One region of the Caballeronia sp. PC1 genome, then DNA from elsewhere that is predicted to be linked to it. Evidence: riboswitches for the same ligand, from Rfam matches in the RefSeq annotation. Region 1 holds a riboswitch; the other holds the start of a gene.
The links. Region 1 has a riboswitch for cobalamin ahead of cobG (precorrin-3B synthase). Riboswitches for the same ligand answer to the same signal wherever they lie in the genome.

Region 1 (7,915 bases):
GCCGCGCCGATCTCGCGCGCCAGCGCATTCACGCCGCTCGTGCCGCCAAGCAATGGCACGACCGCGCTGCCATCCTGCGCGACGGCGAGCACGGGCGGCTCGGCGGACTTGTCGGCGAGGCACGGCGCGAGCGCGCGAATCACGATGCCCGCCGCGCACAGCGCGACGATCGGCACACCCGCGCGATACAACTCGCGCATATGCTCGCCGAAGTCGTCATAAGCGATATCGGCGCTCACGCGATGCGCGAGGCCGTGCACGCGCGCTCCATCAAAACGCGATTGAATGCGCCGCGCCGTATCGAGCGCGGCGGGGCCCAAAATCACGATCGCCAACGGAGAACTCATGCCCGCCATTTCTTCCCCGGCACGACGAGCAATGAAAAATACGGCGACGCCATCGGATCGACTTCGTCGAGCGGCACGATGCGCTGGTTGCTCATCGTCGCGCGTTCGACGTAGAGCGCGCGTTCATCGAGCCCGAGCTTGCCGAGCACGCGCCGCACTTTCTCGAAGTTGCGTCCGAGCTTCATGATGACGGCCGCATCCGCCGCTTCGAGACGTTGCTGCAAGTCGTCTTCGGGCAACACGCCCGAAAGCACCGACAGACTCTGATTGCGATACACGAGCGGCACGCCGAGCACCGCGACGCCGCCGAGCATCGAGCACACGCCCGGCACGACCTGTGCTTCGAAGCGCGCGGCGAGCCGATCGTGCAGATACATGTACGAGCCGTAGAAGAAGGGATCGCCTTCGCAGATCACCGCGACGTCGCGCCCGGCTTCCAGATGACCGGAGATCGTGAGCGCGGCTTCATCGTAAAACGCGCTGATGATCGTCTCGTAGCACAGCGGCGGTTCGAGTGCTTCGGTCGTCACCGGATAGACGAGCGGCAGGCGCGTTTGCGCCGCGTCGAGATGCGACTCGATGATGCCGAACGCATTGCCCTTCTTGCCCTTCGCGACGAAATACGCAACCACGGGCGCGGCCTTCAGAAGCCGCAATGCCTTCACGGTGATCAGTTCCGGATCGCCCGGGCCGACGCCCAGGCCATAAAGACGTCCGCGCATCATTCGGTCTCCGAAGCAAGTGCGTTCACTGCGGCGGCGGCCATCGCGCTGCCGCCGCGCCGGCCGAGCAGCGCGACGAAGGGCACGCCGCGGCTGTCGGCGGCGAGCATGGCTTTCGATTCGGCCGCGCCGATGAACCCGACCGGAAAGCCGAGGATGAGCGCGGGCTTCGGCGCGCCCGCATCGAGCATGTCGAGCAGATGAAAGAGCGCGGTCGGCGCGTTGCCGATCGCGACGATCGCGCCGTCCAGATCGGGACGCCAGAGTTCGAGCGCGGCGGCCGAGCGCGTGTTGCCCATCGCGCGGGCGCGTTCGGACACCGAGGCATCGCCGAGCGTGCAGATCACGCGATTGCCTGCGGGAAGACGCGCGCGCGTGATGCCTTCGGCGACCATGCGCGCATCGCACAGAACCGGAGCGCCTGCCGCCAGCGCTCGCCGGCCCGCCATGCCCGCGCCCGGCGAGAAGCGCAGATCGCTCACGATATCGACCATGCCGCAGGCGTGGATCAGGCGCACCGCGAGCTTTTCCAGATCGGCGGGAAGGGCGGTCAGATCGGCTTCGGCGCGGATCGTCGCGAAGGACTGGCGGTAAATCTCCGCGCCGTCGCGGATATAGTCAGACATCGGCATGGCTCCGGGCGAGCCGTTCGGCCGCCTCTTCGATAGTGAGATTGCGCGCGACGGTTCCATCGTCGCGATGTAGGTCGTAACGGCCCGGCGCGGCGGCATAGAGCGTGGCCGGAACCGGATGCGCCGCCGCGCACGAGCGCTCGCAGCCGCTCAGATGCACCTGTGCCGTGTCGTGCGCGGGCAGCAGCGGGGCGAGGCGAAGCGCATCGGCTTTGGTGTCGGCGCGGCTTTTTGCGCAGCCCGCCGAACCCGCGCACGCGATGAGGCGCGCAAGCGGCGCGCGCGGGTCGGTGGCGAGGCCGAGCGCGTTCAGGCGCCGCAGCACGTCGTGCGTGTCCGCCGGCGCGATGCCCGCGATCAGCACGCTTTGCCACGGCGTCATCGAAAGGCGGCCTTGCGCGTGCTCGTCGGCGAGATCGGCGAGGGCATCGAGCGTGCTGGCGTCGAGCCGCCCGAGCGGCGTCTGCGCGCCCGCATACCATGTCGCGCGCTGCGGCTCTTCGTGCGCGCCGAGCCGTAACGAGGCATCGGCGGGGGCGCGTCGCCATGTTTCCAAACCGGTATCGAAGGCGAAGGCTCCGAGAAAACGCGCAGTGCCCGTAGTGCCGATACGCGCGAGCAGATCGCGCATGCGGTTTTCTTCGGGCCTGGCCATCGCGAGAAAAGCGCGCAAGATGCCGGGAACGAACGTCACCAGTTCGCCCGCCGCGATGGCGCCGAGCGCGGGCTGTCGCGGTGTGCCGGCAAGCCCGAAGGCGAAGCGCGCGCCGCCGTCGACGGTCGAGAGCCAGAGATCGTGCGGATGATCGAGCATCGCGAGGCGCTCGCCGCCGTCGAGCTGCAACGCAAACTTGGGCGACAGCGCGTGAAGCGCGGCATCGGCCTGCATCGCCGCGATGAGGTCCGCCGCGAGCGCGCGCGTGCCGTCGCTCGCGAGCGGGCTCAGCATCAGATTGCGGATGTCGTCGCCGCTCGCCGCGGCCGGGCCGAGGCCGGCATCGAGCGCGATATCGACGAGCGCGGCGTGGGCGTCGTCGCGAATGCCGCGCAGTTGCAGATTCGCGCGATTGGTCACTTCGATCACGCCCGAGCCGCACTCCCGCGCGGCGCGCGCCACGGCCCGCGCCGCGTGCGCGCTCAGCGCGCCGCCGACGAGGCGCAGACGGGCGAGCCCGCCGTCGCGCGCGGGCACGATGCGCATAAGGCCCGGACACGCGGATGCGCGCGCGGCGGTCGTCAGCGGTGAGTGGTCGAATGAAGTCAAAAGCGTGACCCGTCAGGGCTTCGCGCATGTCGAGCGAACCGGTACACCCCGCCCGGCTGGCGTTGCGCGAATGCGTTGAGTCGGCAGGTCTCTTGGCTGGCAGGTCTTCATTCGCGCCGGCCTTCCCGGTGAAAACCAGTGGCAGTGGAGCGCGGACTCGCTGCGTACAATTGCGGGGGCAGCCACAGTTTCTCTGTGTTCCATCTTAGGCCCTCGGGCTGAACCCTCGGGCACCGACGGACCTGTATTATGCCCGCTTTTATCGACCATCTGGACGCTTCCGGGCCGCAACGCGAAGCGTATTCCGAACCGCAAAAAGGAGACGGCGCATGTCGACCTGGCTGACCGTGGTGGGGATCGGCGAAGACGGCTGGCACGGGCTGTCGCGCGTGGCGCGCCGTGCGCTCGTCGATGCGCAGTCGATTCACGGCGGCGAGCGCCATCTCGCGCTCCTGCCCGCGCGCGTCGCGGCGCGGCGCGTGCCGTGGCCCAAGCCCTTTTCGCTCGATGCCGTGCTCGCCGAGCGCGGCGACGGCCACACGCGCATCTGCGTGCTCGCGAGCGGCGATCCGATGTGCTTCGGCGTCGGCGCGACGCTCGCGCGCGAAGTTGCCAACGGCGAAATGCGCGTGATTCCCGCGCCGTCGTCGCTGTCGCTCGCGGCGGCGCGCCTGCGCTGGGCGCTGCAGGACGCGGTGTGCGTGTCGCTCGTCGGGCGGCCGGTCGCGTCCTTGCTCGCGAGCCTGCATCGCGGCGTGCGCCTGCTCGTTTTGAGCGCGGACGGCATGACGCCCGCCGCCGTCGCCACGCTGCTGACGGCGCATGGCTTCGGCGCGAGCCGCATGACGGTGTTCGAGCATCTCGGCGGGCTGAACGAACGCCGGATCGACGAACGCGCCGACGACTGGCGCGAGCCGCTCGTGGCCGCGCTCAATCTCGTCGCGATCGAATGCCGCACGCACGCGGGCCACGCCGGGCCGCCGCTCACGCCAGGCCTGCCCGACGACGCCTATCGGCACGACGGCCAGCTCACGAAGCGCGACGTGCGCGCGGTGACGCTCGCGCATCTCGCGCCGCAGCCGGGCGAACTGCTGTGGGACGTGGGCGCGGGCTGCGGCTCGATCGGCATCGAATGGATGCGCGCGCACGGCGCCTGCCGCGCGATCGCGATCGAAGCGAACGAAAGCCGGCAGCGTCTCATCGAACATAATCGCGACGCGCTCGGCGTGCCCGCGCTGCAACTCGTGCGGGGCGTGGCGCCCGGCGCGCTCGACGGCCTGCCCGCGCCCGATGCCGTGTTCATCGGCGGCGGCCTGACCGTGCCCGGCCTGCTCGATGCGTGCTGGGCGCGTCTGCGTCAGGGCGGGCGGCTCGTCGCCAATGCGGTGACGCTGCAAAGCGAAGCGGCGCTCGTCGAATGGCGCGCGCGGCACGGCGGCGAGCTGACGCGCATCGGGATCGCGCAGGCGGAGCCGCTCGGCAGCTTCGACACCTGGCGGCCGGCCCTGCCGATCACGCTCCTGCACGCGAGCAAGCCGTGATGCGTCATGCGTGAAGAGTCGCCGGAACAGGCCGCACCGCTCAGAAGCGGCTACACGACGGGAAGCTGCGCCACCGCGACGAGCCTCGCCGCCGCGCGCCTGCTGCTGCTCGGCGAGACGAGCGAGCGCGCGGACATCGTCTTGCCGAAGGGCCGCCACGTGACGATGACGCTCTCGTTCTGCCGGACGACGGGCAGCGATGCCGCCGAAGCGGGCGTGATCAAGGACGCGGGCGACGATCCCGACGTGACGCACGGCGCGCTCGTCTTCGCGCGCGTGCAATTGTCCGATTCGACCGGCGTGCGGTTTCACGCGGGCGAGGGCGTCGGCACGGTGACGCGCGCCGGGCTGGCGCTCGCGGTCGGCGAACCGGCGATCAATCCGGTGCCGCGCAAAATGATGACCGAACATCTCGAAGCGCTCGCCGCCGGCGCGAGTTATCGCGGCGGCTTCGAGGTGAGCATCGGCGTGGAGAACGGCGCGGCGCTCGCGCTGAAGACGATGAACCCGCGGCTCGGCATCGTCGGCGGTCTGTCGATACTCGGCACGACCGGCATCGTCAGGCCGTTTTCGTGCTCGGCGTATATCGCGTCGATTCATCAGGGTATCGATGTGGCGCGGGCGAACGGTTATCGGCATATCGCCGCGTGCACCGGCAATCAGAGCGAGGACGCAATGCGCGCGCTGTACGGCTTGCCCGACATCGCGCTGATCGAAATGGGCGACTTCGCGGGCGCGGTGCTCAAGCATCTGCGGCGCGCGAGCGTGGACAAGCTGAGCTTGTGCGGCGGCTTCGGCAAGCTGTCCAAGCTCGCGGCGGGGCATATGGATCTGCACAGCCGCAGTTCCAGCATCGATCTGACCTTGCTCGCGGTCTGGGCCGCCGACGCGGGCGCGAGCGACGCGCTGCAGGCCGCGATCCGCGCGGCCAACACGAGCCAGGAAGCGCTCAAGCTGGCGCGCGCCGAAGGCATCGCGCTCGGCGATATCGTGTGCCGCCGCGCGCGCGCCGTCGCGCTCGACGTGCTGCCGCCGGGCATCGACGTCGAAACCTTCGCGATCGACAGGCAGGGGCACATCGTCGGGAGCGCGGCATGAAGCGCGTGCTTGTGCTCGGCGGCACGGGCGATGCGCTCGCCATCGCGCGCGGTCTGCCCGCCGGGCATGTCTACAGTCTCGCGGGCCTCGGGCGCGTGCCGGCCGATCTCGCGTGTTCGGTGCGCGTGGGCGGCTTCGGCGGCATCGACGGGCTGGTTCGCTATCTCCGCGACGAGCGCATTGCGCTCGTGGTCGATGCGACGCATCCGTATGCCGCGCAGATGAGCCGCCATGCGCACGCGGCGTGCGCGAGCGCGCACGTGCCGCTCTGGGCCGTGCGCCGTCCGGCATGGCAACCGCAAGCGGGCGACGACTGGCGCGATGCGCCGGACTGGCGCGGCATCGCCGAGCGGATCGGGTCCTATCGGCGGCCGCTTTTCACGCTCGGACGCGAGCCGCTTGCCCATCTCGACGAGATTCCTGCATCGCAGCACTGGACGATCCGCTGTCTCGACGCGCATCCGGGCAATGCCCGCGCGATGATCGTCGATGCGCGCGGCCCGTTCGATCTCGACGGCGAGCGCGCCCTGTTCGATGCAGCGGGCGTCGATGTCGTCATCAGCAAGAACAGCGGCGGTCGCGCGACCGAGGCGAAACTTGCGGTCGCGCGCGAGCGGGGCCTGGCGGTCGTGATGCTCGCGCGGCCCGTGCTGCCCGATGCCCACCGCACCTTCGACGATGCCGCGAGCGCGCTCGACGCGCTCACCCATTGGCTTCACACATCGGAACAATGACTGTCTATTTCATCGGCGCGGGACCGGGCGATCCCGAACTCATCACCGTCAAGGGGCAGCGGCTCATCCGCGAATGCCCGGTGATTCTCTACGCCGGCTCGCTCGTGCCGGAAGCGGTGCTGGCGGGGCATCGCGCGGCGCAATGCATCGATACGGCCGAGCTCGATCTCGACGCGATCGTGGCGCTGTTGCAGCAGGCGCACGCGAATGGCCAGGACGTGGCGCGCGTGCATTCGGGCGATCCGTCGCTGTATGGCGCGATCGGCGAGCAGATCCGCAGGCTCGATGCGCTCGCGATTCCCTACGAAGTCGTTCCCGGCGTGACGGCGGCGGCGGCATCGGCGGCGGCGCTCAAGCGCGAACTGACGCTGCCCGGCATTTCGCAGACGGTGATTTTCACGCGCTACGCGACGAAAACGTCGATGCCGGAGGGCGAAAGTCTCGCGGATCTCGCGCGCCATCGCGCGACGCTCGCGATCCATCTCGGCGTGCGGCATATCGAGCGGATCGTCGCGGATCTGCTGCCGCACTACGGCGCGGATTGCCCGGTCGCGGTCGTGTTCCGCGCGAGCTGGCCGGACGAGACGCGCGTGGAGGGCACGCTTGCCGATATCGCGCCGAAAGTGCGCGCGGCGGGCATGGAGCGCACGGCGATGATTCTCGTCGGCCGCGTGCTCGCCGCCGACGGTTTCGCGGATTCCACGCTCTACGCGAAGGACTGATCACGCCATGCGCGACCTCGACGCCGTGTTCGATGCGCTCGCGAAATCGGCCTTCCGGCGGCGCTTCGCGCTCGGCGTGCGCGAGGGGAAATATCTGCGGGAAAAGGGCATCGACACGGTGCTCGCGCAGGCGCACGAACTCATCGGCAAGCGGCTCGCGCCGCAAGCGCCCCTGAACGACGGCAAGCAGACGCCGTTTCGCGGGCATCCGGTGTTCATCGCGCAACACGCGACGGCGACGTGCTGCCGCGCGTGTCTCGCCAAATGGCACGGCATCGCGGCGGGCAGGGCGCTCGACGACGCCGAGCGGCGGCATGTCGTCGATGCCATCGAGCGCTGGCTGCGGGCGCAGCCGCTTCCGACTCAGCCGGCAGCGGCGCCCGACGATCCGCAGCGCGAACTGCCGTTCTGAAGGCTACTCGTGGCGAGGCGCGGCCGCCCGCGTCTTCGCGCGCCGCGCCAGCATGTTGAGACCTTCGACGAGCGCCGAGAACGCCATCGCCGCATAGATATAGCCCTTCGGCACGTGCGAGCCGAACCCTTCCGCGATCAGCGTCATGCCGATCACGAGCAGAAAGCCGAGCGCGAGCATCACGATCGTCGGATTGCGCTCGATGAAGCGCGACAGCGGGCCCGCGGCGAACAGCATCACCGTGACGGCGGCGATCACCGCGACGAACATGATCGGGATGTGCTCGGTCATGCCGACCGCCGTCACGATGCTGTCGATGGAGAACACGAGATCGAGCAGCAAGATCTGGCCGATCGCCGACAGCGGCGTCAGGCGCTTCGGCGATGCCGCGCCGGCCTGCGCGTCGGCGTCGTGCGCGACGTGATGATGGATTTCGGTCGTCG
Region 2 (7,915 bases), on a different contig from region 1:
TCATCGCGGGCGTCATCATGATGATCTGGGCGTACAAGCGCAATCTGCGCCTGCCGCCCGAGCCTGTCCGGACGTAATCAGCGTCCCATTTGCACCGAACCCGACACGTCGACGGTCACGGTCGCCGTGCCGGCTTCCATCGCGATGGGCGAGGCCATCTTCGCGTCGGCGCTCATTGCGCGCGATTGCATCATCATGATCGGGCGCGGCTGATTCCCGCTGCGCCCGACGTTCACTTCCCGAATCGTGAAATTGCTGTAGCCGAACGCCTGCGCGGCGGTCTGCGCCTGCTTGCGGAACGAATCGATGGCTTGCGACACGAGCTTCTGCTCGGCCGCGCGCTGCGCTTCGGGCGACAGCGAGAACGCCACGCTGCCCACCTGCATCGACGAGCTCATCTTGCCCGCGAGCTTCGACGCCGCCGCGAAGTCATGCGATTCGAGCACGACTTCCGTGCGCCCGCGCCACGCGGAAATCTTGCCGTCGCGATCCGTCGACGGATACACCGTGAACGAGCCGCTCTTCGCCGTCACGCCTTCGACGCCCTTGGCTTCGCGCAACGCAGCCTCCGCGCGCTGATTGAGCGTGTTGGTGAGCGAGGAGGGATCGGCCGCTTCCTGCTCGTAGAAGAGCGTGATGTTGACGACATCCTGCGGCACCTGCGAGCTCGCCTGCGCGGAGAGCGAGAGCACGCCCGAGGGCTGCGGCTGGGTAATCACCGTCTGCGCGGCGGCGGATTGAGAGAAGCTGAGCGCGGCGCCGGACATCGCGAGGAGGGCGAGCGCGGCTGCGGTTTTTTTCTTGATCATCGAAGGACTCCGAATATCGCGTAATGTACGACGCGTTTTAGGCGTTGCCTTCGAGTAGTAAGTTCCGTGTTAGACGAGGCGCTCGGTAATGAATTGCCACTGCGCTTGCGTGACCGGTGTAATCGACAGCCGGTTGCCGCGGGCAAGCACCTGCATATCGGCAAGCTCTTCGTGTTCGCGCAGCGCCGCGAGTGCAATGAGCGGCGTCTTCTTCACGAACTTCACGTCCACGAGCATCCAGCGCGGCGTTTCCTGCGTCGATTTCGGATCGTAGTAGTCGCTTTCCGGATCGAACTGCGTGGGATCGGGATAAGCCGTCGAGCACACCTTCGCGATGCCCGCGATGCCCGGCTCGGGGCAGCTCGAATGATAGAAGAGCACGCCGTCGCCGATGCTCATCTGATCGCGCATGAAGTTGCGCGCCTGATAGTTGCGCACGCCCGTCCACGGCAGGGTTTTCTTCGGCGCGTGCGCGAGGTGATCGATGCTCGCTTCGTCCGGTTCGGACTTCATCAGCCAGTAGCGCATGATTGTTCGCTATGCGGAAATCGTCGGGGCAAATCGTCGGGGCTAGTCGTCGACGCAAATGAAAACGGCATCGGTAAAACCGATGCCGTTTGAGATAGGTCCCCGCCACAGCCGCTAGGCCGGCATCCTGAACCTGGGTTCAAGATTGGTCGCGGTAAGCAACACTTCGGGTACATCGGACTAGCGACGCGCGCGCCCGTGCTGCAAGGTTCCGCAACCGTGCCAATGTAGCATTGGTTCAAGGAATATATGACCTTGGCGAACCAGGCAGGGAAACGTCACTTTACACCAATCGTTTGCCCGTTGCAGCTATCTGGTGGCGTTCGCGCGGTTTCTTTTTTCGATTGACATTGCGCGCTGATTGACTCGACGCGCAAGCGCTTCACCGTGCCTGCTTACTGCGCTTCGTATTGCGCGATCACAGCGCCCAGTTGCTCGTTCATCGAGTGCATGGTGCGGCGGATCTCCTCGGCGGGAAACGCCTCGCCGTGGCGCACGCTGTCCTGCAGCTTAAGCAATTCCGACGCCAGCGAAAGCGCGGCCATCACCGCGATGCGATCCGTGCCGCGCACGCTGCTCGCGTTGCGCACCTTGTTCATTTCGGCATCGACGCGCGCGACGGCTTCGCGCAGCGCGGCTTCCGTTTCGGGCGAGCACGCGAGGCGGTATTGCTGCCCGAGAATGGATACTTCGATCTGCGTGGTCGTCATGCCTTCTCCCCTTGATGATGCTCGCCGTGCAACTCCGCTTCATGTGCTTCCTGCGAATCGGCTTCGAGGAGATCGAGTTGATTGTCGGATTCGGCATGCTGCCCGGACTTGACGCGCGGCAGCTTTTCGAGAATGGCGTTGAGACGCACTTGCGCGTCGTCGATTTTGGCGGAGAGCGAATCGCGTTCGGATTGCAGCGTGTCGCGTTCTTCGCGCACTTGCGCGAGCTCGGCCTGCACGTTCGCATAATCGGCGCGCAGTTGTGCGAGTTGGTCCTGCAGCGCCTGATGCGCCTGCTTGTGGCGCTCGCTGATCTGGATCAGCCGGCCGATATTTCCTGACAGTGATTCGAGTTCGTTGAGCATGTGCTGCGTCCTCTAAAGACCTCGCATTTTAGCGCGGTTAAACAGCGCTTCCGATAAATGTCTCGTTTCGAGACGTAACAGCACGCGATCTCGCGCTTAAACCATCGATCGCGTGCATTCGTGTGCAGAAAACGCGAGCGCTGAGTGCGACCCGTGAGGACAGGTCGGCCCGGCTGCGCGTTCGGTTCTTGTTCGATTCGTCGTGCGCCGCGCCATGTTGTCCGTGCCGTTTTCTTGACGGCCCCAACCCGCGCTCCTACACTTGCCGCACTTTTGGTGCTCGCATTTGCGTTTCTCGCGGATGCAGTCAAACGGGAAACAGGGAGTGAAGTCCTCGAAGTCCAACCAGGACTCGCCGCGGACGAGCCAACCTGTGCTGCCCCCGCAACGGTAAGCGACCGCAACGCAAGTTGCAAGTCGTCTCATGCGCGTTTTTGCAGCGCGTGCGTGCCGATCCGGTATCGCGCATGCCTCACTGCAAGAAACGTGACGACGCCACTGCGCACGATGCGCGGGAAGGCGAGACGATGCGTCGCCAGCCCGGATACCGGCCAGAGTTCGACGCATGCGCGCATGAATGCGCGCTGCGTTTCGTCGCGCATCGTCCTCGCGGGGAGCGGGGCCGCGCTCACGCGGACACGGATACTTCACGCATGGTTTCGCCACTGGCCGCGCTCAGGGACGGCCTCGCCCGTCATGGCGCGCTCGCCGCCACCGTCATCGGCTTGCCGTTCGCACATGCCGCTCACGCCGCGGATGATGCATCGCAAACGCTTGCGCCCGTCGTCGTGACGTCGACGCGCGCCCCGCAACCGCTCGCGGATTCCATTCCGCAGACTTCCGTTTTCGACGAACAGGATATCGCCGACGCCAACGCCAGCGACGCCCTCGGCCTCGTCGCGCTCGCGCCCGGCGTGCAGATCACGCGCAACGGCGGGCCGGGCGCGAATTCGGGGCTTTACATACGCGGCGCGGCCTCGTCGCAATCGCTCGTGCTGATCGACGGCGTGCGCGTGGAGTCGGCATCGCTCGGCGCGGCGCAGTTGTCGCAACTGATGCTCGATCAGATCGGGCGCGTCGAGGTCGTGAACGGCAACGTGTCCGCGCTGTATGGCTCGAATGCGATCGGCGGCGTCGTGCAAATTTTCACGAAGGAGGGCGAGCCGCATCCGCCGCGCTTCAACTTCGAGGCCGAGTACGGCAGCTATCACACGCAGCGGCAGTCGGCGGGCGTGAACGGCGCGCTCGACAAGGACGGCCGCACGACCTTCAGCGTCAACGTCTCGCGCGAGAAGACCGACGGCTTCACGTCGATCGATCCGAACATCGCGCCCAACGCGAATCCGAACGCGAACGGCTATCTCAACGAAAGCCTCGCGGCGACTCTGCGCCACAAATTCAGCGACAAGTGGGACGCGGGCGTGCGCTTTCTGCAATCGAACGGCGTCAACAGTTTCGACGATGCCTACGGCCTGCCGACCGATATCAACGAAACGCACGATCGCGTGCGCTCCGCGTCCGTGTTCGCGAACGGCAGGATCACGGACAACTGGACCACGCATTTCACCATCGCGCAGGGGCAGGACCGCTCGAACATCGAGCAGAACGGCGTCTACACGAGCCGCTTCAATTCGGAGAATCGTCAATACACCTGGCAGAACGATGTCAGGCTGAGCGATGCGCACAAGCTGCTGTTCGGCTACGAACATCTCGATCAGACGCTCGACTCCGATCAGTTCGACGCGCCCGATCGTCACGTGAATTCGGTGTTCGCGGGCTATGTCGGGCGCATCGGAGCGAGTGAATTGCAGGCGAATCTGCGGCACGACCAGTATTCCGATTTCGGCGGCGCGAACAGCTACTATCTGGGCTACGCCTACAACTTCGATGCGCACTGGCGCGCGAGCGCGAGCTATGCGGCGTCGTTTCGCGCGCCGAGCTTCGACGACCTCTACTATCCGATGAGCGGCAATCCGTCGATCCAGCCGGAGCGCAGCCATTCGGTCGAGGCCGCGCTGCAGTACGCATCGAATGCGCTGGGCGTCGCGCGCGTCACGCTGTTCCAGACGCGCTATTCGAATCTGATCGACTATGTATCCAACGGCGGCTTCTACTATGTCGCGCAGAACGTCGGGCGCGCGAAGGTGCAGGGTATCGAAGGATCGTGGGCGGGGCATCTCGGCGCAACCGACGTGCGCGCGGGCGTGACGTTCCAGAATCCCGTCGATGAAACGAACAACGAAGACCTGACGCGGCGCGCGCGGCATTTCGCGACGCTCACCGCGCATCGGACCATCGGGCGCTGGCGCGTCGGCGGCGAATGGATCGTGAGCGGCGAGCGCCACGATTACGACTCGACGCTCAGCGGTTACGGCATCGTGAATCTGTCCGCGCGTTACGACATATCGAAATCGTGGTACGTCACGGCGCGCATCGACAATCTGTTCGACAAGGACTATGAACTTGCGTACTCGTACAACACGCCACGGCGCGGCGCTTACATCACGCTGGGCTGGCATCCGTCGTGAGTGATGCCATTCCGCGCGTCCATGCGATGAACGCCGCTCGCGCCACGACCATCTGGATCGCACTCGGCGCCGCGTGCGTGTGCGTGCTCGTCGCGTCGCTCGCGATGGGCAGCGTCGCGTTGCCGGTCTCGCGCGCGCTCGGCGCGCTCTTTCACATGCACGCCGCGACGCCGGATATCGCCGATGACATCGTGCTCACGCTGCGTCTGCCGCGCGCGCTCGCGGGCTTCGCATCGGGCGCGCTGCTCGCGACGGCGGGCGCGTTGCTGCAAGTGCTGTTGCGCAATCCGCTGGCGGAGCCGTATGTGCTCGGCGTGTCCGGCGGCGCGGCGGCGTTCGCGCTCGCCGCGATGCTCGCCTCGCTGCCGTGGTGGAGCGTCGATATCGCGGCATGCGCGGGCGCGCTGGCCTCGATCGTGCTCGTGCTCGGACTTGCGCGCGGCGACGTCTGGCGCAGCGGCCAGGACGCATCGCCACGGCTTCTGCTGACGGGCGTCGTGATCGCATCGGGATGGGGCGCGCTGATCACGCTGATGCTGAGCATTGCGCCGGAGAACCGCTTGCGCGGCATGATCTTCTGGCTCACGGGCGACCTGAACGGCGCGGCGGCGCCGTGGCCCGCGCTGGCCGCGCTCGCTGTCGTGCTCTTGGCGATCGTGCCGGCCGCGCCGCAATTGAACGTGCTGCTGCGTGGCGATGCGGCGGCGCAGTCGCTCGGCGTGCCGGTCGCGCGCCTGCGCTTGCGCGTGTATCTCGTCGCGTCGCTCGCGGCCGCCGCCGCGGTGACGACGGCGGGGACCATCGGTTTCGTCGGCCTGGTCGTGCCGCATCTGCTGCGCCTTGCCTTCGGCAACGACCAGCGCATGCTCGTGCCCGCCGCCGCGCTCGCGGGCGGCCTCGCCGTGATGGCCGCCGATCTCGCCGCGCGCACGGTCATCGCGCCGGCGCAATTGCCGGTGGGTGTCGTGACGGCCCTGATCGGCGTGCCGATGTTCCTGTGGATGCTGCTGGGCAGACCGCGATGACGCTGCATCTCGACAATCTCGTGCTTCGCGTGGGCGCACGCACGCTCATCGACGGACTCACGCAATCCATCGAAGCGGGCGAGGTGTGGTGCATCGCCGGGCCGAACGGCGCGGGCAAGACCACGCTCATCAACGTGCTTGCGGGGCTGTCGAAACCGGCGTCGGGCGTCGTGTCGCTCGATGGCCGCGCGCTCGCGACATGGCGCGCGGCGGACCTCGCACGCCAGCGCGCGCTGATGCCGCAGGCCACGCACGACGCGTTCAGCGCAACCGTGCTCGATACCGTGCTGCTCAACCGCTTTCCGTATCTGACGGGATGGGGCTGGGAGAACGAAGACGACCGCATTGCGGCGCGCGCGGCGCTCGACATGCTCGGGCTCGCCGCGTTCGCGTCGCGCGACGTGCTGACGCTGTCGGGCGGCGAACGTCAACGCGTCGCGCTGGCCGCCACGCTCTGCCAGAACGCGCCGCTCGTGCTGCTCGACGAACCGCTTACGCACCTGGATCTGCATCATCAGATCGACTGCCTGCATGCGCTGCGCGATGCGGCGCGCGAGCAGAAGCGCACCATCGTGTTCTCGTGCCACGATCTGAATCTCGCGCGCCGTTTCGCGACGCACGCGCTGTTGCTCGACGGCCACGGCGGCGCACACGCGGGCCTCGTCGCCGACGTCTTGACGCCCGAGCGCGCGAGCGCCGCCTTCGGCTATCCGCTCGCGCTGATCCGCGACGGCGAGCATGAAGCGCTCGTGCCTTCCATTCATCGCCTCTGAAGGACTTCCGATGCAGAACGACATTCCCATGCCCCGCGCGCTCGACCGCACCCTCGAAGCGGAGCTGCGCCGCATCATCGACATGAAGACGAAGCCGCCCGGCAGCCTCGGGCGGCTCGAATCTCTCGCGCTGCAGATGGGCCTGATTCAACGCACCACGAAGCCGCGCATCGAGCGTCCCGCGATGATCGTGTTCGCAGGCGATCACGGCATCGCGAAAGAGGGCGTGAGCGCGTTTCCGCAGGAAGTGACCGCGCAGATGGTCGCGAACTTCCTGACCGGCGGCGCGGCGATCAACGCGCTGTCGCGTTCGGTCGGCATGACGCTCGAAGTGGTCGATGCGGGCGTCGCGACGCCCATTCCCATCGATCATGGCTATGAACGTCTGTCGCTCGGGCTGGGCACGCGCAACTTCGCGCACGAGCCCGCGATGTCGCGCGAGACTGCGCTCGAAGGCATCGCGCGGGGCGCGGCGCGCGTGCGGCATCATGCGGCGCTCGGCACGAATGTGATCGGCTTCGGCGAGATGGGCATCGCGAATACGTCGGCGGCGGCGTGCCTGATGAGCCGGCTGTGCGACGTGCCGATCGAAGATTGCGTGGGCCGCGGCACCGGCCTCGACGACAAAGGTCTCGCGCATAAACGCGATGTGCTGTCGAAAGCGCTGGCGCTGCATCGCGGTGAAGGCGATGCCATCGACACGCTCGCGACCTTCGGCGGCTTCGAAATCGCGACGATGACGGGTGCCTATCTCGCCGCCGCCTGCGCAGGCATGACGATCCTCGTCGATGGCTTCATCGCGACTTCCGCGCTTCTGGTCGCCTCGAAGATCGCGCCCGACGTGCTCGACTATTGCGTGTTCGCGCATGCATCGGACGAAGCGGGGCATCGACGCATGCTCGCTCATTTCGATGCCGCGCCGCTCCTGCAACTCGACTTGCGCCTGGGCGAAGGCACCGGCGCGGCGCTCGCGCTGCCGGTCCTGCGCGCGGCGGTCGCGTTCGTCGATGAAATGGCGAGCTTCGAGTCGGCAGGTGTGTCGAACAAGGAAGCGAACCAAGCCGATTGAGATGAACCGTCCGCTCGACGAACTGCGTTACTTCTTCACCGCGCTCGGCTATTTCACGCGCGTGCCGGTGCCGCGCTGGGTCGGCTTCGAGCGCGAGTACCTGAACGC

Region 2: it holds a riboswitch for cobalamin, as region 1 does, so the genes downstream of both, LY284_RS09485 (TonB-dependent receptor domain-containing protein) here and cobG (precorrin-3B synthase) in region 1, are expected to answer to the same signal.

The regions. Positions count from the first base shown of each region.
Region 1 is NZ_JAJUBH010000002.1:453,910-461,824, forward strand. Features, by position in the region: gene cobJ (precorrin-3B C(17)-methyltransferase) at 1-347, opposite strand, end outside; gene LY284_RS17855 (precorrin-2 C(20)-methyltransferase) at 344-1,072, opposite strand; gene LY284_RS17860 (precorrin-8X methylmutase) at 1,069-1,695, opposite strand; gene cobG (precorrin-3B synthase) at 1,688-2,965, opposite strand; cobalamin riboswitch at 3,030-3,218, opposite strand; gene LY284_RS17870 (bifunctional cobalt-precorrin-7 (C(5))-methyltransferase/cobalt-precorrin-6B (C(15))-methyltransferase) at 3,295-4,506, shown strand; gene LY284_RS17875 (cobalt-precorrin-5B (C(1))-methyltransferase) at 4,513-5,604, shown strand; gene LY284_RS17880 (cobalt-precorrin-6A reductase) at 5,601-6,338, shown strand; gene cobM (precorrin-4 C(11)-methyltransferase) at 6,335-7,060, shown strand; gene LY284_RS17890 (DUF4186 domain-containing protein) at 7,068-7,472, shown strand; gene LY284_RS17895 (TerC family protein) at 7,476-7,915, opposite strand, start outside.
Region 2 is NZ_JAJUBH010000001.1:1,961,436-1,969,350, reverse strand. Features, by position in the region: gene lgt (prolipoprotein diacylglyceryl transferase) at 1-77, shown strand, start outside; gene LY284_RS09510 (SIMPL domain-containing protein) at 78-767, opposite strand; gene LY284_RS09505 (EVE domain-containing protein) at 879-1,337, opposite strand; RNA gene ssrS (6S RNA) at 1,433-1,614, opposite strand; gene LY284_RS09495 (cell division protein ZapA) at 1,733-2,047, opposite strand; gene LY284_RS09490 (hypothetical protein) at 2,044-2,412, opposite strand; cobalamin riboswitch at 2,670-2,983, shown strand; gene LY284_RS09485 (TonB-dependent receptor domain-containing protein) at 3,066-4,940, shown strand; gene LY284_RS09480 (iron ABC transporter permease) at 4,967-5,965, shown strand; gene LY284_RS09475 (ABC transporter ATP-binding protein) at 5,962-6,738, shown strand; gene cobT (nicotinate-nucleotide--dimethylbenzimidazole phosphoribosyltransferase) at 6,749-7,807, shown strand; gene LY284_RS09465 (adenosylcobinamide-GDP ribazoletransferase) at 7,809-7,915, shown strand, end outside.